DNA from 3 places in the Streptomyces melanosporofaciens genome. Region 1 is predicted to be linked to each of the others. Evidence: riboswitches for the same ligand, from Rfam matches in the RefSeq annotation. Region 1 holds a riboswitch; each other region holds the start of a gene.
The links. Region 1 has a riboswitch for cobalamin ahead of BLV72_RS06320 (cobalamin biosynthesis protein). Riboswitches for the same ligand answer to the same signal wherever they lie in the genome.

Region 1 (9,619 bases):
CGCCGGCACCGAGCAGGGTGGTGGCGGCCGCGGCCGCCGTTGTCCGCAGGCGCATCTCTCCCAGTGTGGGCGGGGAGGCGGCCCCCGGCCAGCGGGCGTGCCCGGCCGGGTGACCGCCCGGCCGGGCCCGGGCGCGTGCGGTGCGGGTTCGGGCGCGTGCCCGGCGGTTCAGCTCGGCTGGCCGTAGCCGCTGAGCTTGTCCGCGGCGCGCCGCAGCTCGTCCGGCGGGATCAGGGTGGGGGTGCGGCCGGGGACGGAGACCGCGGTGAGCCAGACCCGGCACATCCATTCGAGCTGGGCGGTGCGGTCAAACGCCTGGTCCAGGGTGGCGCCGTGGACGACGGTGCCGTGGTTGCGCAGCAGACAGCCGCTGCGGTCGCGCAGCGCCTCGATCATGGCGTCGGCCAGTTCGTCCGTTCCGTAGAGGGCATAGGCCGCGACGCGGACCGGTCCGCCGAGGGCGGCGGTCATGTAGTGGATCGCGGGGAGCTCGTCGACGAGCGTGGAGACGGCCGTGGCGTGGACGGCGTGGGTATGGACCACGGCCTCGGCGTCGGTCTCCCGGTAGACGGCCAGGTGCATGGGCAGCTCGCTGGTGGGCTCGAGCGTGCCGAGGACCTGTTGTCCGTCGAGGTCGACGGCGACGGCGTCCCGCGGGCCGAGCCGGTCGTAGGGGACGCCGCTCGGGGTCACCAGGACGGTGTCACCGACCCGGGCCGAGACATTGCCCGAGGTGCCGACGACCAGGCCGTCGGCGGTGGTTCTGCGGGCCGTTCTCACCACCTGCGTCCATGCCTGGCGCAGGGGGTGGGTCAGCCGCGGCTGCGGCTGCCGCGTGGATCGCGACTGGGTCACCTGCCCTCACCTCCGGGGCCCGATCCTTCCAGGCGTCCGGCGGCCGGGCGATGGCGGGCCCGGAACGGGCGCCGCGCACGTCTACGACCGCGCCTCGTGGGCAGCCGCCCCGGTGCGGTGAACGAGGGTGAACGGCGGGCGGCCGCGGGGCCGGTTCCGAGGTCTCCTCCGGCGGCCTTCGACCGAGGCTCAACCCCCGTACGACATAGGGAAGTAGGCTTGAATTCACCAGGCTTTGACACTCCCGCAACCACGTCACCCTGACGCCCTACTCAGTTCACCTCCCGTTCACCCTGTTTCCTTACGTTCACCGTGCCACTAACGACCTTCGAACTGATTGACCGGGTGTATGGAACACATCACGCTTCTCATCGGGATCGTGATCGTCACGGCCTTGGTGTTCGACTTCACGAACGGCTTCCACGACACGGCTAACGCCATGGCCACCACCATCTCCACGGGAGCACTCGGTCCCAGGGTGGCGGTGGCGATGTCGGCCGTCCTCAATCTCGTCGGCGCGTTCCTGTCCGTGGAGGTGGCCAAGACCATCTCCGGCGGGATCATCGACGAGGACTCCGGTATCCGACCAGAAGTGATCTTCGCGGGACTGGTCGGGGCGATCCTGTGGAATCTGGTGACCTGGCTCGCCGGACTCCCCTCCAGCTCCTCGCACGCCCTGTTCGGCGGCCTGATCGGCGCCACCGTGGTCTCCGTCGGGCTGGACGGGGTCAACGGCGACGCGATCGTCATGAAGGTCCTGATCCCCGCCGTCGCCGCGCCGGTCGTGGCCGGCATCGCCACGGTGGCCGCCACCCGGCTCACCTACCGGCTCGGCCGCGGCCGCTCCTCGGAGGACACCGCGAAGGGCTACCGCGCGGGGCAGATCGCCTCGGCCGCCCTGGTCTCCCTGGCCCACGGCACCAACGACGCCCAGAAGACGATGGGCGTGATCACCCTGGCGCTGGTCACCGGGGGCGTGGTGGCGCCCGACTCCGACCCGCCGCTGTGGGTCATCGTCTCGGCGGGCCTGGCCATCGCGCTCGGCACCTACCTGGGCGGCTGGCGCATCATCCGCACCATGGGCAAGGGCATCACCGACATCCAGCCGCCGCAGGGCTTCGCCGCCCAGACCGGCGCCGCGACCGTCATCCTCGCCTCCTCCCACATCGGCTTCGCGCTGTCCACCACCCAGGTCTGCTCCGGCGCCGTCATGGGTGCGGGGGTCGGCCGTAAGGGCGCGGTGGTGCGCTGGTCGACCGCCGGCCGCATGGTGGTCGCCTGGGTGCTGACCCTCCCGGCCGCGGGCCTGGTGGCGGGCGCCGCCGCGCTGCTGGCCGACCAGGGGAACGGGGGGATCACGGCGGTGGCCGTGCTCGCCGTCCTGGCCTGCGGGGCGATCTGGGCGCTGTCGCGCCGCAAGCCCGTGGACCACACCAACGTCAACGAGGTCGGCGCACACGAGCCGGTGGGCGCCGTCACGGCCGCCCTGCGGTCCGTGGCCCCGCCGCCCGCGGGTGCGAAGCCCTCCGCCCCCGAGAGGGCGGTCGAGACCGCCCCCGAGAGCGGCATCGCCGAGCACACACCCGAGCAGACCCCCACCCCCGCCGCCGCGAGCAGCAGCACCCGCTAAGGAGCCACGGAACATGAGCATCGACTGGGCGGCACTCGGCCAGGTCTTCGGCGTCAGCCTCGTGGTGACGGTCGGCATGGTGGGCGTCTTCACCCTGGGCATCCTCGGGACGTCCCGTAAGGCGGCGCCGGAGCAGGGCGGCGCGGCCGCGGTGTCCGGTGGCGCGGCCGCCGTACCCGGTGGCGCGGCCGGCGCCTCGGCGCTCGCGCGCGCCGGCGCGTACACCTGCTTCGCGCTGTGCGCCGCGGCCGTGGCGTACGGCATCTATCTGATCGTCGCCTGAGGCTCGCGTCCTCATCGACCCACCGGCCGCCGGATGGTGGCGCTGACCAGCGCCGACCGTCCGGCGGCCGCCTCGTGTGCGGCCGCCGTCTGTGGGGCTCGGCACACTCGGGCGACATGGGTCATATGCGAGTTGACGGCCATTCGCGGCCCATGGTGGACTTCCCGAGCCAAACGGCGGCAGGAGAGGAAGCCGGTGAGAATCCGGCGCGGTCCCGCCACTGTCACCGGGGAGCACTCTCCCATCGCCTGTATGGGGTCACGGCTCGACCGTACGGTTCGCTTCGTACGCGGGGCTGGAAGACCGGGAGGGGCGCGGATCCGGGAGCCAGGAGACTTTCACCGCCGGTCAGTCGAACCAGGGCGCGGACCCTGAGTGAGGACATACCGCCATGCCCGGCACCGCCACGCCGTCAGCCTCCTCTGTCCCCACTGGCTCTTCCGGCCCCTTCGGCCCCCCTGGCCCCTTTGGTTACGTGTCGTCGCGCCGAGGCGTGACGGCGGCCTGACGGATGCGTGCCGATCACGCCTCGTTCGCGTGTGGTGCGGCCCTCGGTTTCCTCGGTGATCTCGCCACGGGCGATCCGCGCCGCGGCCATCCGGTCGCCGCGTTCGGGCGCGCCGCCGCGGCCGCCGAGCGCCGGCTGTGGCGTGACCACCGCGGATACGGGGCCCTGCACACCGCGTTGTGCGCGGGCGGCGCGGCCGCCGGTGCCGCACTGCTGACCCGCGCCGTACGGGCCCTCGGCGGGCGCGGCGGCGCGCAGGCCGCACTGACCGCCGCCGCCACCTGGGCGGTGCTGGGCGGGACGACGCTGGGCCGTGAGGCACGGGCCGTCGGCGGGGCCCTGGCCGCAGGGGACGTGGAGGTCGCCCGGGAGCGGCTGCCCCATCTGTGCGGCCGCGATCCGCAGGCGCTGGACGGGCCGCAGATCGCCCGCGCGGTCGTCGAATCGGTCGCCGAGAACACCTCCGACGCCGTCGTGGGCGCGCTGGTGTGGGGCGCCGTGGGCGGCGTGCCGGGGCTCATCGGCTTCCGCGCCGTCAACACCCTGGACGCCATGGTGGGCCACAAGTCGCCGCGCTACCGCCGGTTCGGCTGGGCGGCGGCCTGTCTGGACGATGTGGCCGGCTGGCCCGGTGCGCGCCTTACGGCGGCCCTGGCGACCCTCTCCGGCCCCGATCCGCGCGGTGCGCGGCGCGCCTGGCGGCGCGACGGCCGACGCCATCCGAGCCCCAACGCGGGCCCCGTGGAAGCGTCGTTCGCGGGCGCGCTCGGGGTACGGCTGGGCGGCACCCTCACGTACGGCGGCCGGGTCGAGCACCGGCCGGTGCTCAACTCCGGCGGGCGGCCGGTGGAGCCGGCCGACATCGAGCGGGCGATACGGCTGTCGCGGCGCGTCGGCGTCCTGGCGCTCGGGGTGTCCGTGGCGGCCCGGCCGGTCCTGAGGGCGTTGACGGGGCGGCCCCGGGCCGCTGGAAGGGGCGGTGGATGAGCGGGATACGCGGTGAGGGCGGCATGGACGGTTCCGGGGCGCGGGGCGGGGGCCTGCTCGTCGCGGGCACGACCTCCGACGCGGGCAAGAGCGTGGTGACGGCCGGGATCTGCCGGTGGCTCGCCCGTAAGGGCGTCAGCGTGGCCCCCTTCAAGGCGCAGAACATGTCGCTCAACTCCTTCGTCACCCGGGAGGGAGCGGAGATCGGGCGGGCCCAGGCCATGCAGGCCGCCGCGGCGCGCGTCGAGCCGAGCGCGCTGATGAACCCGGTCCTGCTGAAGCCGGGCAGCGACCGCAGCAGCCAAGTGGTGCTGCTGGGCAAGCCGGTGGGCGAGCTGAGCGCGCGCGGGTACTTCGGGCGGTCGGGGCCCGCGGCGAACCCGCCGTCGGACGCGGACTCCTCCGGGCGGACGCGGGTCTCGGGCCGGGAGGCGCTGCTGGGGACCGTCACGGAGTGCCTGGAGGAGCTGCGGCGCACCCATGACGCGGTGATCTGCGAGGGCGCGGGCAGTCCGGCCGAGATCAATCTGCGCCGCACCGACATCGTCAACATGGGGCTGGCGCGCGCCGCCGGGCTTCCGGTCGTGGTGGTCGGCGACATCGACCGCGGTGGCGTCTTCGCGTCCTTCTTCGGCACCACCGCGCTGCTGTCTGCGGCGGACCAACGGCATGTGGCCGCCTATCTGGTGAACAAGTTCCGCGGCGATGTGAGCCTGCTGGAGCCCGGTCTGGACATGCTGCGCGAGCTCACCGGGCGCCCGACCGTCGGTGTGCTCCCGTTCGCCCACGGGCTGGGGATCGACGAGGAGGACGGTCTGCGGGTGTCGCTGCGCGGCACGGTGCGGGAGAGCGTCGTGGCGCCCCCTTACGGCGCGGACGTCCTGCGGATCGCGGTGGCCGCCGTGCCGCTGATGTCCAACTTCACGGACGTGGACGCGCTGGCGGCCGAACCGGGCGTGGTCGTGCGGTTCGTGGACCGGCCCGAGGAGCTGGCCGACGCCGATCTGGTGGTGCTGCCGGGCACCCGGGGCACCGTAAGGGCGCTGGAGTGGCTGCGTGAGCGCGGGCTCGCCGACGCGATCGCCCGGCGGGCCGCCGAGGGCCGTCCGGTGCTGGGCGTCTGCGGCGGCTTCCAGGCGCTCGGGGAGCGCATCGAGGACGAGATCGAGTCCAAGGCCGGGACGGTCGCCGGGCTCGGGCTGCTGCCGGTGCGGGTGCGGTTCGCGGCGGAGAAGACCCTGGCCCGGCCGGTGGGCGAGGCGCTCGGTGAGCGGGTGGAGGGATACGAGATCCACCACGGGGTCGCCGAACTGCTCGACGGGGCCGAGGAGCGCTTCCTCGACGGCTGCCGGGTGGGCTCGGTGTGGGGCACCCACTGGCACGGCTCGCTGGAGAGCGACGGCTTCCGGCGGGCGTTTCTGCGCCGGGTGGCCGCCGCGGCGGGCCGGGCGTTCGTACCGGCGCCGGACACCCGCTTCGGCGAGCTGCGCGAGGAGCAACTCGACCGCCTCGGCGACCTGATCGAGGAGCACGCCGACACCGACGCACTGCTGCGGCTCATCGAGAAGGGCGTCCCGGAGGGGCTGCCGTTCGTCCCTCCGGGGGCGCCAGGGGGGACGTCGTGAACAACCCCGGCCCCCGCACCGACACCGGACCGCGACGCCCACGCACACCAGGAGGTACCGCCGCGTGACCACCACCTACCCCTTCAGCGCGATCGTCGGCATGGACGGTCTGCGGCTCGCCCTGCTCCTCAACGCCGTCTCACCCGCCGTGGGCGGCGTGCTGGTGCGCGGGGAGAAGGGCACGGCCAAGAGCACCGCCGTAAGAGCGATCGCGGCGCTGCTGCCGCCGGTCGACGTGGTGGCCGGGTGCCGGTTCTCCTGCGATCCGGCCGCGCCCGACCCGTCCTGCCCGGACGGACCCCATGAGCCGGACACCGGCGAGGCGCGCCCCGCTCGGATGGTCGAACTGCCCGTGGGCGCCTCCGAGGACCGCCTGGTCGGCGCCCTCGACATCGAGCGGGCGCTGTCGGACGGCGTGAAGGCGTTCGAGCCCGGACTGCTCGCGGACGCCCACCGCGGGGTGCTCTACGTCGACGAGGTCAACCTGCTCCACGACCATCTGATCGACCTGCTGCTCGACGCGGCCGCCATGGGCGCCTCCTACGTGGAGCGCGAGGGGGTGTCCGTACGGCATGCGGCGCGGTTCCTCCTCGTCGGCACCATGAACCCGGAAGAGGGCGAGCTGCGGCCGCAGCTGCTGGACCGCTTCGGTCTCACAGTGGAGGTCGCGGCGTCCCGGGACACCGATGAGCGGGTCGAGGTGGTGCGGCGGCGGCTGGCGTACGACGAGGATCCCGAGGGGTTCGCGGCGCGCTGGGCGGCGGACGAGGAAGCGCTGCGGGAGCGCATCGCGGCGGCGCGCGCCCTGCTGCCGCGGGTGGGGCTGGGCGATCGCGCGCTGCGGCAGATCGCGGCGGTGTGTGCCGGGTTCGAGGTGGACGGGATGCGCGCGGACATCGTGACCGCCCGTACGGCGACCGCGCTGGCCGCCTGGGCCGGGCGCACCGACGTGCGGACCGAGGACGTCCGGGGGGCGGCGCTGCTGTCGCTCCCCCACCGCCGGCGGCGGGCTCCGTTCGACGCGCCGGGGCTCGACGAGGACAAACTCGACGAGATCCTGCGGCAGTTCGAGGAGGACGAGCCGGAGCCGGATCCGGACCAGGGCCCGGAGGGCCCCGACAGCCCCGACGACGGGCCGGACGGCCCGGGCGGCCCCGACAACCCCGGAGGCGGGCCCCAGGAGGACTCGGGCGACGGAGCGGGGGAGCAGGCGCCGCCCACCGCACCCGAGCCGTCCGTCCCCGACCAGCGCACGGGTGAGCACGAGACGGCCGACCGCGAGACCGACTCGGCCCGGGCCGATGGCGACGGCGGGGCGGACGAAGCTCCTGGTGGAGCCGGGGGTGAGCGGGCGGCCGTGGGCGCCGCCGACCCGTTCCGGACCCGGCGGCTCGACGTCCCCGGTCTGGGCGAGGGCGCGGCCGGACGCCGGTCGCGCGCCCGCAGCGAGCACGGCCGCACCACCGGGGCGCGCCGCCCGCGGGGGACGCTCTCCGCGCTGCATCTGACGGCGACGGTCCGGGCCGCCGCCCCGCACCAGCGGGCGCGCGGGCGGCGCGGTCCCGGACTCCTGGTGCGCCGGGACGATCTGCGCGAGGCGGTGCGCGAGGGCCGGGAGGGCAATCTCGTGCTGTTCGTGGTGGACGCGTCGGGCTCGATGGCCGCGCGGACACGGATGAGCGCGATCAAGGGCGCGGTGCTGTCGCTGCTGCTGGACGCCTACCAGCGACGGGACAAGGTCGGGCTGATCACCTTCCGGGGCGCGGACGCCGAGCTGGCGCTGCCGCCCACCTCGTCGGTGGACGCGGCGGCCGTGCGGCTGGAGCGGCTGCCGACGGGCGGCCGTACGCCGCTGGCGGCCGGGCTGTTGAAGGCGCGAGAGGTGCTGCGGGTGGAGCGGCTGCGGGATCCCTCGCGCCGTCCGCTGCTGGTCGTGGTGACCGACGGACGGGCCACGGAGGCGAAGCGGTCCGGCGGGCCCACGTCGGTCGAGCGGGCCGGGCGCGCGGCGCGGATGCTCGCGGGCGACGGGGTCGCCTCGGTGGTGGTGGACTGCGAGTCGGGGCCGGTGCGGCTGGGGCTGGCGGGCGCGCTCGCCCGCGAACTGCGGGCCACGCCGGTGACACTCGACGAACTGCGCGCGGACAGCGTGACCGCGCTGGTGCGCGATGTACGAACCGTATCGAACCCTCGGAGGGCCGCCTGATGCCGCAAGGACAACCGACCGTCGTCCCGGACGACGGGCTGACCACCCGCCAGCGCCGCAACCGCCCGCTGGTCTTCGTCCACACAGGTCAGGGCAAGGGCAAGTCGACCGCGGCGTTCGGGCTGGCGCTGCGGGCATGGAACCAAAACTGGCCGGTCGGTGTATTCCAATTTGTAAAGTCCGCGAAATGGCGGGTCGGTGAGGAGCGTGCGCTGCGCGTCCTCGGCGACTCGGGCGAAGGGGGGACCGTCGCATGGCACAAGATGGGCGAGGGCTGGTCGTGGGTCCAGCGCGACATGGCTTCCAGCGAGGAGGCCGCACGCGAGGGCTGGGAGCAGGTCAAGCGCGATCTCGCGGCGGAGACATACCGGCTCTATGTGCTGGACGAATTCGCGTATCCGATGCACTGGGGCTGGGTGGACCCCGACGAGGTGGTGTCGGTGCTGCGGGACCGGCCCGGGACGCAGCACGTCGTCATCACGGGGCGTAACGCACCGGCGCAGTTGGTGGACTTCGCCGACCTGGTCACCGACATGTCCAAGGTCAAGCATCCGATGGACACCGGTCAGAAGGGCCAGCGAGGCATCGAGTGGTGAGTGTCCCGCGTCTGGTGATCGCGGCGCCCGCCTCGGGCAGCGGGAAGACGACGGTCACCGCGGGGCTCATGGCCGCCTTCGCGGAGCGCGGTCTGGACGTGTCCCCGCACAAGGTCGGCCCGGACTACATCGACCCTGGCTATCACGCGCTCGCGATCTCCTCGGCCGCCTCCTCGGCCGGGCGGTCCCGGGCCGGGGGCGCGCGCCCGGGCCGGAATCTGGACGCCTATCTGTGCGGTCCGCAGCGGATCGCCCCGCTGTTCCTGCACGGGGCGGCGGGCTGCGATCTGGCCCTGGTCGAAGGGGTGATGGGCCTCTTCGACGGGGCGGCCGGACAGGGCGAGCTGGCCTCGACGGCGCATGTGGCCAAGCTGCTGCGGGCACCGGTGGTGCTGGTGGTGGACGCGTCGTCGCAATCGCGGTCGGTGGCCGCGCTGGTGCATGGCTTCGCCTCCTGGGACCCCGAGGTGCGGGTCGCGGGGGTGATCCTCAACAAGGTCGGTTCGGACCGTCACGAGGCGATGCTGCGCGAGGCGCTGGAGGGGTGCGGAGTGCCGGTGTTCGGCGCGCTGCGCCGGATGCGGGAGGTGCGGGCACCGAGCCGCCATCTGGGTCTGGTGCCGGTGGCCGAGCGCCAAGCGGAGGCGGTGGATTCGGCGGCCGCGCTGGCAGCGCGGGTGCGGGAGGGCTGCGATCTCGAGGGGCTGCTGGCGCTGGCGCGCGGCGCACCGCCCCTGTCCGAGCCGGTCTGGGATCCGGAGGAGGAGATACGTCGGGCGGTGGAGGCCGCCCCCGGTGCCGGGGGCCGGGGAGACCGCGCGGCGCGGCCGGTGGTCGCCGTGGCGGGCGGGGCCGCGTTCACCTTCTCGTACGCGGAGCACACCGAGCTGCTCACGGCGGCCGGGGCGCGGGTCGTTCCCTTCGATCCG
Region 2 (9,619 bases), 3.8 Mb from region 1:
CGGGAGCGCTGCTGACCCGCGCCGCCGACCTGGAGCCGTGGCTGTCGGAGTCCTGGTTCAACCTGGCGCTGCTGCACAAGTTCCGGCACGACTGGGAGCAGGCGCGCGCCGCGGGGCTGCGGGCGGTCGCGCTGCTGGACCGCGAGACGGGCGCTCCGGACTGGTGGAACGTGGGAATCGCGGCCACCGCGCTGCAGGACTGGCCGCTGGCCCGCCGCGCCTGGCAGGCGTACGGGCTGAAGGTGCCCGGAGAGGCGTCCGCGTCCGGGGAGCCGCTCGGCATGGAGCTGGGCAGCGCGGCGGTAAGGCTGTCCCCGGAGGGTGAGGCCGAGGTCGTCTGGGGCCGTCGGCTGGACCCGGCCCGGATCGAGGTGCTGTCCATCCCGCTGCCGTCGTCCGGGCGGCGCTGGGGCGAGGTGGTGCTCCACGATGGCGTACCGCACGGTGAGCGCGTGACCTCCGCGGGCCCCTCGTACCCGGTCTTCGACGAGATCGAGCTGTGGGCGCCGTCCCCGGTGCCGACCTGGGTGGTGCTGCTGGAGGCGGCCACCGAGGCCGACCGGGACGCCCTGGAGCGACTCGCGGCGGACGCGGGCTTCGCGGCCGAGGACTGGTCGTCGTCGGTGCGGCTGCTGTGCCGCTCCTGCTCGGAGAGCCGGATGCCCAGCGACGAGGGCGAGGGCGAGCATCTGGACCCGCACGACCACAGTGAACCGGGCCACCCCGGGCCGCTGGGCCACCGTATGGCGGGCTCGGGCTCGCTGTGGGTGCCCGAGCGCGAATGCGGGATCGCGGCGCCCGGTGGGCTGGTGCGGGGGCTGCTGGACGGGTGGGTCGCCGACAGCCCGGACACGCGTGAGTGGCGGGATCTGGAAGAGGTCTGCTGACCGGCTGGCGGCTGTCCTGGGGGCCCAGGGGGCGGCGGGCCGTGACGCCTGCGGCGGGCTGTCCCCTCCCCGCCCCTTCCCGAAACCGGGGCTCCGCCCCGGGCCCCGGTCGGATGGCCCGGATGACCTGTGCGGGTATCCACCCGGTCATCCGCTGCGGCGGCGGTCGGCTCGTCGCCCCACCAGGGCCCGTGGAAGCCCGCTCACAGCGCGTAACCGCACCGCACCCTGCCGCGTCGTGCCCGTACCCTGTAGGGCGACGCATCACGGTTGAAGGAAGGCGCACGGCGGACGATGTCGCAGCAAGGGACGAAACAGCAGGTGGTCGACGATTTCATCGTGGACACGGAGGACTGCGAGGAGCGTGAGCGGGCCTTCCGCGAGCGCGGCACCGCCCGCCCGATCACCGTGTACGGCAACCCGGTCCTGCACAAGGAGTGCCGGGACGTGACCGTGTTCGACGAGGAGCTGGCGCGGCTCGTCGACGACATGTTCGCCAGCCAGCGGGCGGCGGAGGGCGTGGGCCTGGCCGCCAACCAGATCGGTGTCGACCTCAAGGTCTTCGTCTACGACTGCATGGACGACGAGGGCGTTCGCCATGTGGGCGTGGTGTGCAACCCGGTGCTGGAGGAGCTGCCCGCCGACCGCCGGGTGCTGGACGACTCCAATGAGGGCTGTCTGTCGGTCCCCACGGCCTACATGGAGCTGGCCCGTCCCGACTACGCGGTGGTGCGGGGCCAGGACCTCGACGGTGAGCCGATCGCGGTGCGCGGCACCGGCTACTTCGCGCGCTGTCTGCAGCACGAGACCGACCACCTGTACGGCTACCTGTACATCGACCGGCTGTCCAAGCGCGACCGTAAGGATGTGCTGAAGCAGATGGCGGAGGGCACCGCCCGCTATGAGACGGTGCCCAACGACTGAGTGTGCCGCAGCTCACAGGGCGGGCCGGACCCACGCGGGGTCCGGCCCGCCCTGTTGCATCAGAGCCCGCCCTGTTGCATCAGAAGTCGTCGTCGAAGGCGACCGAGCCCTCGACCGCGACCTGGTAGGCCGAGGCGCGGCGCTCGAAGAAGTTGGTCAGCTCCTGGACGTTCTGCAGCTCCATGAAGGAGAACGGGTTCTCCGAGCCGAAGACCGCGGGGAAGCCGAGGCGCATCAGGCGCTGGTCGGCCACGCACTGCAGATACTCCTGCATCGACGCGGTGTTCATGCCCGGCAGCCCGTCCCCGCACAGATCGCGGGCGAACTGCAGCTCCGCCTCGACGGCCTCCTTCAGCATGTCGGTGACCTGCTGCTGGAGTTCGTCGTCGAAGAGGTCCGGCTCCTCCTCGCGGACGGTGTCCACGACCGAGAAGGCGAACTCCATGTGCATCGACTCATCGCGGAACACCCAGTTGGTGCCCGTCGCCAGGCCGTGCAGCAGCCCGCGCGAGCGCAGCCAGTACACATACGCGAAGGCGCCGTAGAAGAACAGCCCCTCGATACAGGCCGCGAAGCAGATCAGATTGAGCAGGAAGCGGCGGCGGTCCGCCTTGCTCTCCAGCCGGTCGATCTTCTCCACCGAGTCCATCCAGCGGAAGCAGAACTCCGCCTTCTCCCTGATGGAGGGGATGTTCTCGACGGCGGCGAAGGCCGCGGCGCGGTCGTCCGGGTCGGGGAGGTAGGTGTCCAGCAGCGTCAGATAGAACTGGACGTGTACCGCCTCCTCGAAGAGCTGCCGTGACAGATACAGCCGCGCCTCGGGGGAGTTGATGTGCTTGTAGAGCGTGAGCACCAGGTTGTTGGCCACGATCGAGTCGCCGGTCGCGAAGAAGGCGACCAGACGGCCGATCAGATGCTGCTCACCGGGGGAGAGCTTGGCGAGGTCGGTGACGTCGGAGTGGAGGTCGACCTCCTCCACGGTCCAGGTGTTCTTGATCGCGTCGCGGTAGCGGTCGTAGAACTCCGGGTACCGCATCGGCCGCAGGGTCAGTTCGAAGCCCGGGTCGAGCAGGTTCTTCTGGGACGTGGGGGACATTACTGGCAGGCCTCGCAGGACTCGGGGTTTTCCAGGGAGCAGGCGATCGCGTCGGCCTCGGCCGGAGCCTGCTGTACGGGGATGGGGGCAGGGGTGGGCGCGGTGGCCGCGGCGCCGCCGCCACGGGCGCTCTGGGCGATCCGGGTGGCCGGCCGCGAGCGCAGGTAGTACGTGGTCTTGATGCCGCGCTTCCAGGCGTACGCGTACATCGAGCTGAGCTTGCCGATGGTGGGCGAGGCCATGAAGAGGTTCAGCGACTGGCTCTGGTCGAGGTACGGGGTGCGGGCCGCCGCCATCTCGATCAGGGCGCGCTGCGGGATCTCCCACGCAGTGCGGTACAGGTCCCGTACGTCCGCGGGCACCCAGGAGAACTCCTGGACCGAGCCGTTGGACTCGCGCAGCGCCTCACGGGTCTGGGCGTCCCAGACGCCCAGCTTCTTGAGGTCGTCCACGAGATAGGAGTTGACCTGCAGGAACTCCCCGCTGAGCGTTTCGCGCTTGAAGAGGTTGGAGACCTGCGGCTCGATGCACTCGTAGACGCCCGCGATGGAGGCGATGGTCGCGGTCGGCGCGATCGCCAGCAGCAGCGAGTTCCGCATCCCGGACTTCGCCATCCGGGTGCGCAGCGCCTCCCAGCGCTCCGGCCAGGTGGCCACCGCGTCCGTGTAGTGGTCCGGGTGCAGCACACCGCGCGCTGTGCGGGTCTCGGACCAGGCCGGATGCGGGCCGTGGCGCTCGGCGAGCTCACAGGACGCCTCGTACGCGGCGAGCATGATGCGCTCGGAGATCCGGGTGGAGAGCGCCTTGGCCTCGGGCGAGTCGAACGGCAGCCGCAGCCGGAAGAAGACGTCCTGCAGCCCCATCAGGCCCAGGCCCACCGGCCGCCAGCGGGAGTTGGAGGCACCGGCCTCGTCCGTGGGGTAGAAGTTGATGTCCACCACTCGGTCGAGGAAGGTCACGGCGGTGTGGACGGTGGCGTCGAGGCGCTCCCAGTCGAGCTGCCCGTCCTCGTCCAGGTGCGCGGCGAGGTTGACCGAGCCGAGGTTGCACACGGCGGTCTCGCCGTCGTTGGTGACCTCCAGGATCTCGGTGCACAGATTCGAGGAGTGGACGACCCTGCCGGGCTCGGCGGTCTGGTTGGCGGTGCGGTTGGCGGCGTCCTTGAACGTCATCCAGCCGTTGCCGGTCTGCGCGAGGGTGCGCATCATCCGGGCGTACAACTGCCGCGCCGGGACCTTCTTGACGGCCTTCCCCTCGGCCTCGGCCTTGCGGTACGCGGCGTCGAACTCATCGCCCCACAGGTCCACCAGAGCGGGCGCGTCGACCGGGGAGAACAGCGACCAGTCGGCGTCCGCCTCGACCCGGCGCATGAACTCGTCCGGGATCCAGTGGGCGATGTTGAGGTTGTGGGTGCGGCGGGCCTCCTCGCCCGTGTTGTCCCGCAGCTCCAGGAACTCCTCGAGGTCCGCGTGCCAGGTCTCCAGATAGACGCAGGCCGCGCCCTTGCGCCGGCCGCCCTGGTTGACGGCGGCCACCGAGGCGTCGAGCGTGCGCAGGAACGGCACGATGCCGTTGGAGTGCCCGTTGGTGCCCCGGATCAGCGAACCGCGCGCCCGGATACGGGAGTAGGACAGGCCGATGCCGCCCGCGTGCTTCGACAGCCGTGCCACCTGGTGGTAGCGGTTGTAGATCGAGTCCAGCTCGTCCAGCGGCGAGTCCAGCAGATAGCAGGACGACATCTGCGGATGCCGGGTGCCGGAGTTGAACAGCGTGGGGGAGCTGGGCAGATACGACAGCGTGCTGGTCAGCCGGTACAGCTCGGCCACCTCGTCCAGCGCCCGCTCCGAGAGGTCCTCGGCGAGCCCGCAGGCCACCCGCAGCAGGAAATGCTGTGGGGTCTCGATCACCTGACGGGTGATCGGGTGGCGCAGCAGATAGCGGCTGTAGAGGGTGCGCAGTCCGAAGTACCCGAAGCGCTTGTCGGCGCCGTCGGCCAGGGCCCGCTCCACCAGCGCGTCCAGCCGTGCGGCGTGGGCGGCGGCGAACTCCGCGGTGGAGTCGGCCAGCAGGCCCTCGCGGTGGCCCACCTGGACGGAGGTGGAGAAGGAGACCGCGCCCTGTCCGGCCGCCTCCTCCGTGATGGTGAGCGCCAGCAGCCGCGCGGCCAGCCGCGAGTACTCCGGCTCCTCGGCGATCAGCCCGGCCGCCGCCTCGGTCGCCAGGCCACGCAACTCCGCCTCGTCCGAGCCGGGATGGCGGCCGCGCAGGGCGGCGGCCGCGACCTTGCCGGGGTCGGTGGCGGGCAGATCGGCGGTGAGTCCGGTAAGTGTCCGGAGCAGGGCGGTTCCGGGCGCGTCGTGCGCTGCCTGAGAAACCGCCTGCTCTGAAACCGGATCTGCGGGCGCGATGGTCACTGAGGTGCTCTCCCTCGCTCGGCCGGGGCCACGAGGGGGTGCGATGGGCGCGTACGGGCATGCCGCTGCCGCACTCCTCGTACGTCAGGCACTCCACGCAGCGTCCATCGGCCCAACCCTCGAGGCCGGGGGACGTGTTCACACAGGGCCGTCGGCAGGTGCTCGGACTTACGGGCACGCCGCATAAGCGCACACGTACACCGTTGCGGGACAGTTCCGGATTCCCACCGGATTCCCCTGCGGCGACAGCGAGGACGAGCATACATCTTGTGTCGGCCGACGCACCCACCCCCATATCTTGTGTCGCGAGGTGCGGAGTTTCGCATGAATGTGCTAATGCGTTCCGGAGGTGGCCCGTGACCTGGGGCCCGTGGCGGCCCGTGGCGGGGCGTGCACGCGAGCCCGTGGGCGCGCGCGAGCCCCCGGCCCGGGGCGCGCGCCGCCGGTCGTCACAGCTCCACCGTGAACGCCCACAGGGTGAGGTCCGACTTGGCTATCGGCGACCAGTCCCGCTCCGGGGCCCGCACGAATCCCAGCCGCTCGTACAGCCGGTGGGCGGCGGTCATGGACTGCTGGCTGCTGATCACGATCCGCCGCAGTCCCAGCGCGCGACCCCGGTCCAGGCAGGCGCGCACCAGTGCCTCGGCCGCCCCGCGCCGCCGCGACTGCGGCCGCACGGCCAGCATCCGGAACTCGCCCTCGCCGGGCCGGGCCAGCTCCGCATACCCCCCGCCGTACACCGCGAACGCCACGGCCCCCAGCACCTCGTCGCTCGCCGCGTCCGCCGCGACCAGCAGCTCGGCCTCGGCGGCCCGGCGCCGGGCGTCGCGCAGGGTGGTGAGATATGGATCACTGTCCCCGAAGTCCAGGAGCCCGTCCCCGAGATACACCTGCGCGGTGAGCTCGCCGATTGCGTCCAGTTCCTCGTCCCGCGCGCGCCTGATCGTGATGTCCATGGCCGCAGTCTGCCGCACACCACTGACAGCGGGGCCGTCATTGTCCGGCCCCGGTCTTCGCCGTCACTCGCCGGGCCTCACCGCCACTCGCCGGGCCTCGCCGTCACTGGACGGCGGTGTTGATCACTCCGGTGGAGCCCGCGCGCTTATTGGCGGCGTCGGCCTCCTGATAGGTGAAATAGCGCCGGACCGTGCCGTCCGGCAGCGTCAACTCATAGACGACAACGGGTCGCGGGGCACGTGCCCCTCCGCCGCAGTTGCAGGCCATGGCTGCCGTTCCTTTCCCTCGAGTCCAGTACGGGTCGGTGTCAGTCCAGCCACCGCGAGGCGACCCCGGCGAGGTAGGAGAGCGTCAGGGCGGTCGCCGGGAGGTGGAACCACGCGGTGGTGTGCAGCAAGGAGGCGTAGACGGCGATGGCGCCGGCGACCCAGGTGCTGGTGCACCAGCCGCAGTTGACGAGGTAGGAGGGCCGGGAGTCGTCGCCGAAGCGGTCGGCGACCCAGGTTCTGAACCCCGCCGCCAGCGTGTCCTTGGTGATGAAGCGGGTGATACGGCAGGTGGTGCCGAGGGCGAGGAGGAATGCGGCGAGGCTCATCGGATCGCTCCCTCCCCGGGTGGTCCCGCACGGGCTGGCACTGCCGATGTCACTCATTAGAGGCACGGTGGAGGACGGCAGGCCATACTCCGGCCGCGCGTTCCCCCGAATAGCGGAGCGCTTGTCATACAAGCTCGCCGCCAGGCGCGCCCAGATGCGCCAAACGAGTGATGGCAGCCCCGGAACCTTGAGCGACGGGGGTGGGCGTGGATAACTGGAAACGTGCCGCCGAGGGTGCCTCATACCTCGTAGGCCATCCAGGAGCCGGACGTTCGTCCCGTAGCTCCGCCCTCATCCGGCGCATCGATCCCGCGCCCTGACCGGCCGCCCGGCGGCTTTCCGTTCCTCCGGTGCCGGCCTGCCTCGACCGCGCGGCGACGACGAGGCGTTGACCAGCGGCTTGCCCACGACATCGGCATGCCGTCGGCGCATATCACCCCAACCCTTCCCGGGAGGAACAACCATGACCTCGACCGCTCTCGCGACCGCCGCCCCCACTGCGGCCAACTGGCCCCCGTCGCAGGTGGGGCCGCCGTTGCTGCTGTCCGTGGTGCCCAACTCGGGCCCCGCCGCCGGTGGGAACCTCGTCCAGCTCAACGGTCAGAACCTGCGCAACGTGATCAGCGTGACCTTCGGCGGCGTGCCCGCCCAGATCGTCAGCCAGAGCAGTTCCGGTGGCGGCGGCTGGGATGGTGACTGGGGCGGCGGCTGGGGTGGCGGCGGCTGGGGCGGTGGCGGGTGGCCGGGGAATCCCACCAACGACATCGTCGTGGTGATAGCCCCGCCGCACGCGCCCGGGTCCGTCCAGGTCCTGGTCACCACCACGGCCGGCACCAGCAACAGCCAGGTGTACACCTATGTGGCGCCGACGCCGCCCACCGCCGTTTCCATCACCCCGACCGTGGGACCGACCACCGGCGGCACCCTGTACTTGATCACGGGCACCAATCTGACCGGCGTCACCAGTGTCACCTTCGGCGGGGTCCCGTCGGCCATCCTGACCATCAACCCGGGCGGGACCAGCCTGATCGGTATCACCCCGCCGGGCCCGCCCGCGGGCGGCAACGTCGCCGTCGTGCTGAGCGGCCCGGGCGGCACCACCACCGTCCCCGGCGGTTTCACCTACTTCGTCGCACCGCCCGCCCCGGTGCCCACCACCATCACGCCCACCACCGGACCCGCCGCCGGCGGCACCCCGTTCACCATCAACGGCACCAACCTCGGCGGCGTGCTGGGCGTGCTGTTCAACGGCGTCCCCGCCACCGGTGTGGTCGCCACCGCCACCACGGTCTCCGGCGTCACCCCGCCCGGGGTGCCCGGCACCGCGACCGTCACGCTCGTGACGGCCACCGGGACCGTCACCGTCCCCGGCGGCTTCCTCTACGTCTGACGCGCACATCCGGCCGAACCGCGCCGGTCACCGGGCCCCCTTCCGTCAGGGCCCGGTGACCGGCGACGTCCGTTCGAGCTGCTGAGTGCCGATGACCTCCAGGACCTGCAGCTTCTCGTAGCTCTCCGTGCCGGGTGTGGCCGTGAAGACGAGGAGGGCGTGGTCCTGGTCGGGGTCGAGGAGCGACTGGCAGTGGAGGGTGAGCTCGCCGACCTCGGCGTGCGCGAAGCGCTTCTCGTCGGTGTAGGTGAGGCCGACCTCGTGCTCGTTCCAGATGGCCGCGAACTCCTCGCTCTCGTCCAGGAGCCGGCGGGCCAGGTCCGCGGCCGGTGAGTGCGGGCCCTGCCGGGCCGCGGTGCGCCGCAGCTGGGCGGTGAAGACGCGGCCGTGGGCCGGGTGGTCGGATGCCGGGTAGATCAGCCTCGACGCGGGGTCGGTGAACCACCGGTAGACCACGCTCCGGGCCGGGCCGGTGTAGCGGGTCTGGTCACCGAGCAGCGCCGTCGCCAGCCGGGTCTGGACGAGTGTCTCGCCAAGGGGGCCCATGATCTGCGCCGGGGTGTCCCGCAGCCGGTCCAGGATGCGCATGAGCCCCGGGCTGATGTGATCGGCGCGCAGGGTGCGCCGGGGTGTGGCGTGGCCCGCGAGCAGGAAGAGGTGATCGCGTTCGGCCAGGGACAGGCGGAGTCCGCGGGCGATCGCGGCGATCATCTGCTCGGAGGGCTGCGGGCCGGTTCCCCGCTCCAGGCGGGCGTAGTAGTCGGTGGACATACCGGATAGTTCGGCGACCTCTTCCCGGCGCAGGCCGCGGGTGCGCCGCCGGGCCCGGTGCGGCAGCCCGATGTCCTCGGGCTGGAGGGCCTCACGGCGGCCCCGGAGGAACTGCGCGAGTTCCGTGCGATCCATGGCCTTCTCCTCCCTGCCGCTCTTTCCCGCCGCGGCGGCCGCCGACATGCCGCGATCCCTCACTCCCGACCAGTGTGCCGACGGGGCCGAGGCTTATCCATGGTCTGCCGATCAGTGGATAAGCGTGTCCTTGTTGCGCACCGCGGCGCCGGGTCGACTGGGGCCACCCCAAGAACGTCCAGAGACAAGGCCCCACACCGTGAAAATCAGCGGAAACACCATCTTCATCCCCGGCGCGACCTCGGGCATCGGTCTCGGCCTGGCCCTGCGCTTCCACGCGGCGGGCAACAAGGTCATCATCGCCGGACGCCGCGAGGAGCAACTGCGCCGGATCACCGCCGAGCACCCCGGTGTCGAGTCCGTCGTGATCGACACCACCGACCCCGCTTCGGTCAAGAAGGCGGCCGAGACGGTCCAGACCCGCTTCCCCGAGACCAACGTGTTGATCAC
Region 3 (9,619 bases), 7.1 Mb from region 1:
CGGCGCGGCTGGGGCACGCATGGGCGGTGCTCACCGACCATTCCCCGCGGCTGACGGTGGCCCGCGGCCTCTCGGCGGAGCGGCTGCGCGCCCAGCTGGACGTGGTGGCGGAGCTGCGCGCGAAGCTGGCCCCCTTTGAGCTGCTCACCGGGATCGAGGTGGACATCCTCCCCGACGGCTCCCTGGACCAGGAGCCGGAGCTGCTGGACCGGCTGGATGTGGTGGTGGCCTCGGTCCACTCCAAGCTGCGGATGGACGCCCGCCCCATGACCCGCCGGATGGTCACCGCCGTCAGCGATCCGCTGGTCGATGTGCTGGGCCACTGCACCGGACGGCTGCTCGGCGGAAAGCGCCCCGAGTCCGCCTTCGACCATGAGGAGGTCTTCGGCGCCTGCGCGGAGGCGGGCACCGCCGTGGAGATCAACTGCCGTCCGGAGCGGCTGGATCCACCGCGCAGGCTGCTGCGCGAGGCCGTCCGGGCGGGGACCTTCTTCTCCATCGACACCGACGCCCACGCGCCCGGCCAGCTCGACTGGCAGCGCAACGGATGCGCCCGGGCCGCGCAATGCGGGGTGCCCGCGGAGCGCGTCATCACCACCTGGACGTCGCGGCAGCTGGTGGAGTGGACCCGCACGCGCCGGCCCCCGCGCCGCGCGAGCTGACGGCCCCGACGACGGCACGGACCCCGCCGGGCCCGGCCGGCCATGACCGCCGCGTCCTCGGTCCGCCGGCTGCGCCGGGCCGAGCCAACCTGCTGGACCGTGCTCATCGGGCCGCTGTGCGCGGCGCCCGCCACCGGGGCGAGCGTGCTGACCACAGGGGACAATCGGCTGTCCGTGCCGGCTGCGGTCGGCGCCACCGCGTTCCTGGCCGTCCTCGTCCTCCTCATCGTCTTCCTGCTGCCCCTCGTCAACGAGTGGCGGGCCGACTCCCTCAGCGGTCGTGAGGCCGAGGAGGCGCCGCACCCGGTCGACTGGTCGGCGAAGGGCGGGGTGCGCGTCCGGGACACCTTCCACTCCGCCGGACTGGACACCGCCCGGCTGGACGCGGTCTCCAGCTGGTCCCCGGCGGCCGACCTGAAGGTGGTCCACGTCCCCCAGCCGTCCCCGGGACGGCTGGGCCGGATGGAGAACTGGGGGACGAGGCTGCGGCGCCGCAAGTCCGTCTGGGCCGTCGGCGCCGCGGGCGGACTGGCCTTCGCCGTACTGCAGGACCGGATCTCCCTGCCGTTCGACGGGGATCGTGTCCTGGTCAAGCGATCATCCTGGTCGCCGCGCTCTGGGCGGTCGCGGGCACCTTCCTGTACCACGCGTTCACCCTGAACATCCGCAGGCCCACCGTCCATGTCGCCATCCCGCGCAGCCGGCGCACCCTGCTCAGAAGCCCGTCGGTGCGGTCCTGCTCCGGCACGAGATCTCGCATCTGCGCCACGGCGATCCGATGCGACGGCGCCATCTGCGTCATGCGCCGGCGGCGGGGAGGGTCGCCGTGTCCTTCGACGGGATGACGGCCCTCGCCGTTACCCCCGTGGAGAGCCCGGCGCAGACTCTCACCTCGATCGCCGTCTTCGTCCTCACCCTGACCTGCGGCTTCTACGCCAACAGCCGGGCCGGCCGGGTCCTGGTCACGCTGATGGAGATGCGGGCGGACGCCGAGGCGGTCACGGACGCGGAGTCGGCGGACCGGCTGTCCGCCTTCCTCACCCATCAGCAGGAGAAGAACCCGACACGGCAGAAGGCCGACCGGCTGCCGGCCCTCTCCCGAGGCTGGACCGGCGGCCACCCCGCCCCCTACGCCCGTGCCGTCGCCGCCGCACGGGTCTTCGCGGCCGGCGTCTGTGTCCCGGCGATCGGGATCTGGACGGGCGTCCTGGACGGGGTGTCCGAGTGAGGGATGGTCAGGGGCGGTCGCAGGTCGACAGGCCCGGCCGCCAGCGGCAGGCGATGGCGGCGAACCCGCCGTCCGCCGTCACCGGCACGGACAGCGTCTGGCCGCCGCGCACCACCGTGGGCGTGCGGACCAGACCGTCCGGGCCGTCCAGGAGCAGATCGACGAGCCAGCGGCCCGGCTCCAGCCGCAGCGGCACCTCGGCGGTGTGCTCGGGGCCGGTGAACGTACCGCCGATGAACCACCGCGAGCCGCTGGCGCGGGCGAGCACCGCGCTCTCACCGGGCCGCCCGGTGAGCAGCCGGGTGCGGTCCCAGCTGGCGGGGATCTGCTCCAGGAAGCGGCGGGCGAGCGGACGGGCGTCATAGGACTCCGGGGTGCCCGCCAGGTTCTGGATACCCGACTCGTAGAGCACCGACAGGCCGACTTCCCCCGCGTCCGAACCCGCGTTGGGGCGCTCGGCCCGGTGGAAGGCCCCGGGGGTGAAGTCCATGGAGCCGATGACATTGCGGGTGAAGGGCAGTGTCGCCAGATGCTGCGGGGTGTTGGTCCGCTTCTCCTCGCCGTTCACCCCCTCCATCGACATCACCTGCGGCCAGGTGCGCTGGATGCCCTTGGGGATCGTCGAGCCGTGGAAGTTGACGAGCAGATGGTGGTCCGCGGTGGCCTTGAGGATCTCGTCGTACCAGCGCAGCGTCTCCTGGGCCTCGGAGTCCATGAAGTCGATCTTCACGCCCTTCACCCCCCACTTCTCCAGCGTGGGCAGCCACAGCTCACGCTCCTCGGCGGTGTCGAGGTCGCGGTGGTGGATCCAGACCTGGATGCCCACATGGCGCTCGCGCGCGTAGTCCACGAGCTGCGGAAGCCAGCTGTTCCGCGGCCAGTCGGGATCGGTGACATCCCACTGGTCGGGGTCGAAGTACCAGCCCGCGTCCACCACCACATACGGCCAGCCGCGCTGGGTCGCGTAGTCCACGTACCCCTTCTGCATCGACAGGCTCTGCCCGGCCGGCTTGCCGCCCGCGAGCCAGGTCCACAGCGCGGGCCCGGGCCGGATCCACGAGGTGTCGGCGACCCGCGACGCGGGTGCCAGATCGTCGGTGAAGGTGGACTGGGTGACGGTCGCCAGATCGCCCACGATCATCGCGCGCCAGGGTGTGCTGAGCGGTCCGTCGGACGCGACCCGCTGGTCCCAGAGCCCGATGCGGTACGTGGGCTGCCCCTGCTGATGGATCAGCCGGGCGGCGGAGTAGCGGCCGCTGAGATCCGACTCGGCGATCAGGGCGTAGCCGCCCGCCGTCTCGAAGAGCGCCTGGGACATGTACTCACCGGTGGGCGCGGTCGCCGCGGTGTACTCCTTGAACAGGTTCTCGTTGTCCTTGCGGTAGTCGCCCAGCCACGCGGCCGCGTCCGCGGGCAAGGTGAAGGCCGAGGTCTCGCCGAGGACATCGCCGCTGCCGGAGGGCAGGACATAGCGATAGGCGACCCCGTCGTCCGAGACCCGCACCACGAGGTCCAGCCGGGCGCTTGCGCTGCCCCGGAACCGGAAGCGGGTCTCGGTCATCCGCGCCGTGCGCGAGCGCTCCTTGCCGACCGTCGAGCGGTAGCGCTCCACGACGGTGCGGTCGTGGCGCCCCAGATAGCGCAGCCCGTGCGACAGATCCGCCCGTTCGGTGACGATGCCCACGGGCGAGGGCTCGACCACCGTCCGTCCGCCCCGGGACACGTGGAGCGTCAGCGCTCCGGAGGCTCCGTCGAGTCGTAGCTGCGCGAGGGGACCGGAGTGGGGTGAGGGGCCGCGCACGGTCCAGGCGGAGTCCTTCGCCTGCGCGGGCCCGGTGATGAAGAGCGTCATGGCCAGGACGCCGCAGAGCAGAAATGCCACAGCGGAGCGTCGGTAAGATCTCGGCATTGTTGCCTCCCGAGGCGGATACGTTACCGAGTCATCCGATAACTGGGGAGGGGGCGGGCGCCATTACGCCCCGTCAAGGGTCGTTGGCGTCTGAGAGATCGGATCTATGGCGGGGCCGCTTCCCGGGACGGAGTCACGGGTGGAGGGTCGGAGGATGGACCCGTGTACGGTCCGGACAGGGAGGCGCACACGATGAGCGGCACGGCTCGACCCGGCGACCCGGACCGGGAAACGGTGAACGGGGAGGCGGCGGACCCGGACCCGGCGCCCGCCGAGCCCGAGGGCGGGGAGTCCGCCTGCTGGCTGGATCGGGTCTGCGCCGACTGCGGCGCGATCCAGGACACCGCGCCCTTCGCCCGCTGTGCGCGCTGCGGAGCGCCCAGGGAGTGAGCACACGGGGCGCCCCGGCCGCCCGCCCCCGGTGCCCAACTCCCCTGGGCAGCCCACCAGGTACGGTCTGATCATGACCGCCGGAGCGCGGGTGCCGGCCGCCGGAGACCGCGGCCGCCGTATCCCGCCCGGACGACCCACGGCATCACGGACCAACGGGGGGCTTCGCCGTCGTGTTCTCCACCTCCACCTCCGCCCCGCCGACCCCCTCGGGGCGGCCCATATGGTCGTGTGCGGTGACGACGCGCTCGCCCACCGCCTCGCCGCCGAGCTCCACTTCGTCTACCGGACACGGGTGACGGTCGTCATCCCCGGCGGCGCCCCCTTGGCGGACCCGGCCGGGCAGCGCATGGCCGGATGGCGGTCGGGCGGCCGTGCCTCCGCGCTCTTCGGCCGGTTCAGCGCGGCCGTCGGACGGGTCCCGCTGCCCCGGCAGACCGCGGACGATCCCGCTCCGGAGGGGGGAGTGCGGGTCATGGAGGTCCCGGCGCTGGACGAGGAGGTGCTGACCGAGGCGGGTGCGCAGCATGCGACGGCCCTCGCCCTGGTCCATGACGACGACGAGGCCAACATCCACGCCGCCCTCCGCGCCCGCCGCCTCAACCCCCGGCTGCGCCTGGTGATCCGGCTCTACAACCGCAAGCTCGGCCAGCATCTGGAGGAACTCCTCGACGAGGCGGCGCGGGTGGCCGATCCCGGTATGGACCCGGCGGAGCTGGACGCCACCACCACCGTACTGTCGGACGCCGACACGGCGGCCCCCGCCCTGGCGGCCACCGCCGTCGCGGGCACCAGCAAAGTCCTCCAGGCCGACGGGCTGCTGCTGCGCGCGGCCGAGCGCACCCCGCCCGGCCCCGACGAGGTGGCCCGCCCGGGGCTGTGCACCCTCGCCCTGCTCTCGTCCACCACCAGCGACCCCGGCGGCAGCGAGGGCTCGGACAGCAGCGGGGACGAGGGGCCCAAGCTGCTGCCCGGAGACGAGGAGGTGGCCGCCGCCACCGGGCGCGACACGGTGGTGCTCGAGGCCGTCTCCGCCACCGGCCCACCGCTGCCGCCGCGGCGGCTCGGCACCCGCAGACTGCCCCTCGCCTCGCTGTTCTCCCGTCGGCTGCGCTGGTCCGTCGCCGGAATGGCGATCGCAGTCCTCGCCCTCACCATCGCCTCCTGGCAGCTCACCGGTGCCGGTCTGCTCCGCGCTGCCTACCTCACGGTGCTGGACGTGCTGGCGATCGACGACCCGGCGCTGGACGAGCCGACCGGGCGCAAGGTCCTCCAACTGCTGTCCGGGCTGACCGGACTGCTGATGCTGCCCGTCCTGGTGGCCGCCGCGCTCGAAGCGCTGGGCACCTTCCGCACCGCCTCCGCGCTGCGCCGCCCTCCGCGCGGCCTCTCCGGCCATGTCGTGCTGCTCGGGCTCGGCAAGGTCGGCACCCGGGTCCTGGCCAGACTCCGGGAGATGGACATCCCCGTGGTGTGTGTGGAGGAGGACCCCGGGGCGCGCGGCATCCCGCTGGCCCGCAGGCTGGGCGTGCCGACGGTCATCGGCGATGTCACCCAGGAGGGCGTCCTGGAGGCCGCCAAGATCCAGCGGGCGCACTCCCTGCTCGCCCTGACCAGCGTCGACACCACCAACCTGGAGGCGACGCTGTACGCCCGCTCGGTCAAGCCCCGGCTGCGGGTGGCGCTGCGCCTGTACGACGACCGCTTCGCCACCGCCGTCTACCGCACGCTGCGCGCGGCCCATCCGCGCGCCCTCACCCGCAGCCGCAGCGTCTCCAGCCTGGCGGCCCCGGCGTTCGCCGGAGCGATGATGGGACGTCAGGTCCTCGGCGCCATACCGGTCGAGCGCCGGGTGCTGCTCTTCGCCGCCCTGCATGTCGCCGGGCATCCGCAACTGGAGGGGCGTACCGTCGCCGAGGCGTTCGCACCGGGCGCCTGGCGGGTGATCGCACTGGACGCGGCGGAACCGGCCGACCGGCAGCGCGACCTCGCCGCGGCGCCTCCCTACGACGGCGCCACCCAGGCGCCCTCCCTGGTGTGGGATCTGCACCCCGGCTATGTCCTGCGGCCGCACGACCGGGTGGTGCTGGCCGCCACCCGCCAGGGCCTGGGCGAGATCCTCGCGGGGGCGGCGGCCGGCCGGAACTGACGTCCAGCCGCCCGTGGCGCTCCTGGGAGCGGGGGCCACATGGTGCGGCGGTGCCCGGGATGCGATGATGCCGGGCGACGAAGGCGACGGCGGAACGAGGAAGCCGGTGTGAATCCGGCGCGGTGCCGCCACTGTGATCGGCGAGCGGATCCCGAACAGGCCACTGCCCGTACGCGCGGGTGGGAAGGCCGGGACGAGCATCGACCCGAGAGCCAGGAGACTCACGCGGTCGCCTCCTCGACGGGGTGTGTCGATGTGCGGCTCCGCCGCGTGGGGGGCGGACTTCCCCGGAGGAGGGCGATGCGCCATGCCTGTCAGGCCGACCGACCCGGTGCCATGCCGGGTGACCGTATGCCGGGACTGCTGCTGCGGCAGCCCCAAGGTGACCGGAATCGACCATGCGGCGCAGATCGCGCGGCTGCGTGAGGAAGCGCCCGTACGCGTCTCCGCGTGTCTGGACGTCTGCGATCAGGCCAATGTGATCGTGGTGCAGCCATCGGCGGCCGGACGTGCCGCCGGGGGCAGGCCGGTGTGGCTCGGCCTGGTCAACGGCACGGACGCGACAGAGGACATCGTGGCGTGGGTGACGGCGGGCGGCCCCGGTGTGGCACCGCTGCCCGACATCCTCGATCTGTACGCCTTCTCGCCACGGCGGCGCGCCTCGCCGGAGCCGTCATCCGGCGGGCGCTGACCGGCCGAAGTCCCCCACGGCTTCCGGGAGTTGCTCATTGAGAGCAGGAGTCTGGCGGCCCCGCATCCCGTGGGCTACCGTCGGTAACACGTTGCCGTCGCGGCAACCCCCTTCGCATCTCCCGCACCCTCCGAACCCCCTTCCGGAAGGCAGCCCATGGAGAACTCCACAGAGAATGCCGCCTCGCTCGCCGGGATCAGCCGCCGCCGCGCCCTGACGGCGGCGGGCGGTGTGCTCGCCGGCGCCGCGCTCGCCCAGGCGGCGGGCCCGGCCTTCGCCGCCTCCGGGGCGTCCTCGGACGCGGACGCCATCGTGGTCGGCGGCGGGCTCGCCGGGCTGGTCGCCACGGCGGAACTGGCGGCCGCGGGACGCAAGGTGCTCCTCCTCGACCAGGAGCCCGAGAGCAACCTCGGTGGCCAGGCGTTCTGGTCCTTCGGCGGCCTGTTCTTCGTCAACTCCGAGGAACAGCGGCTGATGGGCATCAAGGACACCCACGAACTGGCCTGGCAGGACTGGCTCGGCACGGCCGGCTTCGACCGCGGCGTCTCCGATCCCGGCGGCCAGGATTACTGGGCCCGAAAATGGGCCGAGGCGTACGTGGACTTCGCCGCCGGGGAGAAGCGGTCCTGGCTGCACGGGCTCGGCGTGCAGTGGTTCCCGATCGTCGGCTGGGCCGAGCGCGGCGGCGGCCTCGCGGACGGGCACGGCAACTCGGTGCCGCGTTTCCATGTCACCTGGGGTACCGGTCCGGCGGTGGTCGAGCCGTTCGAGAAGAAGGTGCGGGCCGCCGCGAAGGACGGGCGGGTGACCTTCAAGTTCCGGCACCGGGTGGACGATCTGGTGGTCACCGGCGGTGCCGTCACCGGGGTCAGCGGCGCGATCCTGGAGCCGAGCGATGCCGCCCGTGGCAAGCCCACCTCGCGCAATATGGTCGGCCACTTCGAGCTCAACGCCCCGGTGGTGATCGTCACCTCGGGCGGTATCGGCGCCAACCACGATCTCGTACGGCGGAACTGGCCCGACCGGCTCGGCTCACCTCCGAAGTTCATGGTCACCGGCGTCCCGGCGTATGTGGACGGCCGGATGCTCGCGATCACCGAGAAGGCAGGCGGACGGATCGTCAACCCCGACCGCATGTGGCACTACACCGAGGGCCTCAGAAACTACGACCCGATCTGGCCGGGCCACGGCATCCGCATTCTCCCGGGCCCCTCGTCGATGTGGTTCGACGCGAAGGGCAAGCGCTTCTCCACCCCCGACATCCCGGGCTACGACACCCTGCACACCCTCGGGACGATCACCGCCACCGGCTATGACTACTCCTGGTTCGTCACCACCCAGAAGATCATCGCCAAGGAGTTCGCGCTCTCGGGCTCCGAGCAGAACCCGGACCTGACCAACAAGGACATCCTGCAGCTCCTCTCCCGCATCTGGCAGACACCCGAGCCGATCCAGCGGTTCCGGGACAAGGGCGAGGACTTCGTCGTCGCCAACACCCTGCCCCAACTGGTCGCGGGCATGAACAAGTTGACCGGCGACAACCTGATCGATGTGGCGGACCTCACCCGGCAGATCGAGGCCCGCGACCGCGAGATCGCCAACCCGTACACCAAGGACGTCCAGGTCATGGGCATCCGCAACGCGCTCGCCTACCCCGGGGACACGCTCAGCCGCACCGCCTCCGCGCACCGGATCCTGGACCCGTCCGCCGGACCCCTGATCGCCGTGCGCCTCAACATCCTCACCCGCAAGACCCTCGGCGGCCTCCAGACCGACCTCACCGGCCGCGTCCTGGACGCCTCCGGCAACCCGATCACCGGCCTGTACGCGGCCGGTGAGGTCTCGGGCTTCGGCGGCGGGGGAGTGCACGGCTACCGCTCCCTGGAGGGCACCTTCCTCGGCGGCTGCCTGTTCTCGGGCCGCGCCGCGGGCCGTGCGGCGGCGGCCGCGACCGCGACCTGAACCGGCGGGTGCGGCGGCGGTGGCGCACCGGGCACATGGCAGACTCCTCCTGCGATCCGCGGGCGGCCGGGAGCATCCCCGGCCCATGAAGTCGCTGGGCAGGGGAGGGTGCATGGGCGGGGACGATCCGCATATCCATGTCGAGTCGAAGGTGGTCCGAGGCGTCGCCGCCGTCCGCGACATGATGGCGTCCACCTTCGGGCTGGCCGGTGACCTGCCGAGCCGCATCGCCACCGGATGCGGGCTGCGGGCGCCGTACGCGATGACCTCTCCGCGGCCGGAGAACGTCACCTGCCTTGCCTGCCGTGAGTACGCGCGGCTGGAGCATCTGCGCTTCGCGGACGAGCTCGAACGGCTGGGGCGGATGCCCGGATCGACCATCAGCACGGACCAGGCGAAGCTGGCCGCGGACCGGCATCGCGACCTCGCGAAGCGGTTTTCCGCCGCGGAGTGAGGGGCGGGCGGCGGAGCGTTCGCCGCCCGCCCCGCTCGGCGACGGATGCCGCTACGGCACCCGCCCGGGGTCTGACCGAGCAACGGCGTGCTCAGCTTCCGTGCGCTGTGGCGGCGTCACGCCTTCCGGCCGCTGCCGGCGCCGTCCGGAGACGGCTGTGGGGGCGGTGAGGAC

Region 2: another riboswitch for cobalamin. It lies ahead of BLV72_RS23040 (ribonucleoside-diphosphate reductase subunit alpha); the one in region 1 lies ahead of BLV72_RS06320 (cobalamin biosynthesis protein).
Region 3: another riboswitch for cobalamin. It lies ahead of BLV72_RS36265 (hypothetical protein); the one in region 1 lies ahead of BLV72_RS06320 (cobalamin biosynthesis protein).

The regions. Positions count from the first base shown of each region.
Region 1 is NZ_FNST01000002.1:827,716-837,334, forward strand. It holds gene BLV72_RS06300 (alpha/beta hydrolase) at 1-55, opposite strand, end outside; gene BLV72_RS06305 (class II aldolase/adducin family protein) at 169-855, opposite strand; gene BLV72_RS06310 (inorganic phosphate transporter) at 1,205-2,485, shown strand; gene BLV72_RS06315 (hypothetical protein) at 2,499-2,768, shown strand; cobalamin riboswitch at 2,908-3,125, shown strand; gene BLV72_RS06320 (cobalamin biosynthesis protein) at 3,280-4,263, shown strand; gene BLV72_RS06325 (cobyric acid synthase) at 4,260-5,888, shown strand; gene BLV72_RS06330 (putative cobaltochelatase) at 5,953-8,094, shown strand; gene cobO (cob(I)yrinic acid a,c-diamide adenosyltransferase) at 8,094-8,690, shown strand; gene BLV72_RS06340 (cobyrinic acid a,c-diamide synthase CobB) at 8,684-9,619, shown strand, end outside.
Region 2 is NZ_FNST01000002.1:4,661,934-4,671,552, forward strand. It holds gene BLV72_RS23025 (tetratricopeptide repeat protein) at 1-887, shown strand, start outside; gene def (peptide deformylase) at 1,182-1,811, shown strand; gene BLV72_RS23035 (ribonucleotide-diphosphate reductase subunit beta) at 1,891-2,907, opposite strand; gene BLV72_RS23040 (ribonucleoside-diphosphate reductase subunit alpha) at 2,907-5,321, opposite strand; cobalamin riboswitch at 5,458-5,617, opposite strand; gene BLV72_RS23045 (GNAT family N-acetyltransferase) at 5,771-6,277, opposite strand; gene BLV72_RS48020 (DUF7196 family protein) at 6,381-6,545, opposite strand; gene BLV72_RS23050 (hypothetical protein) at 6,586-6,873, opposite strand; gene BLV72_RS23055 (IPT/TIG domain-containing protein) at 7,337-8,263, shown strand; gene BLV72_RS23060 (helix-turn-helix transcriptional regulator) at 8,309-9,169, opposite strand; gene BLV72_RS23065 (SDR family oxidoreductase) at 9,369-9,619, shown strand, end outside.
Region 3 is NZ_FNST01000002.1:7,893,250-7,902,868, forward strand. It holds gene BLV72_RS36235 (PHP domain-containing protein) at 1-662, shown strand, start outside; gene BLV72_RS36240 (hypothetical protein) at 705-1,322, shown strand; gene BLV72_RS36245 (hypothetical protein) at 1,489-1,890, shown strand; gene BLV72_RS36250 (glycoside hydrolase family 97 protein) at 1,898-3,799, opposite strand; gene BLV72_RS36255 (hypothetical protein) at 3,992-4,189, shown strand; gene BLV72_RS36260 (NAD-binding protein) at 4,263-6,338, shown strand; cobalamin riboswitch at 6,399-6,576, shown strand; gene BLV72_RS36265 (hypothetical protein) at 6,646-7,029, shown strand; gene BLV72_RS36270 (FAD-binding dehydrogenase) at 7,186-8,991, shown strand; gene BLV72_RS36275 (hypothetical protein) at 9,104-9,445, shown strand; gene BLV72_RS36280 (DMT family transporter) at 9,497-9,619, opposite strand, start outside.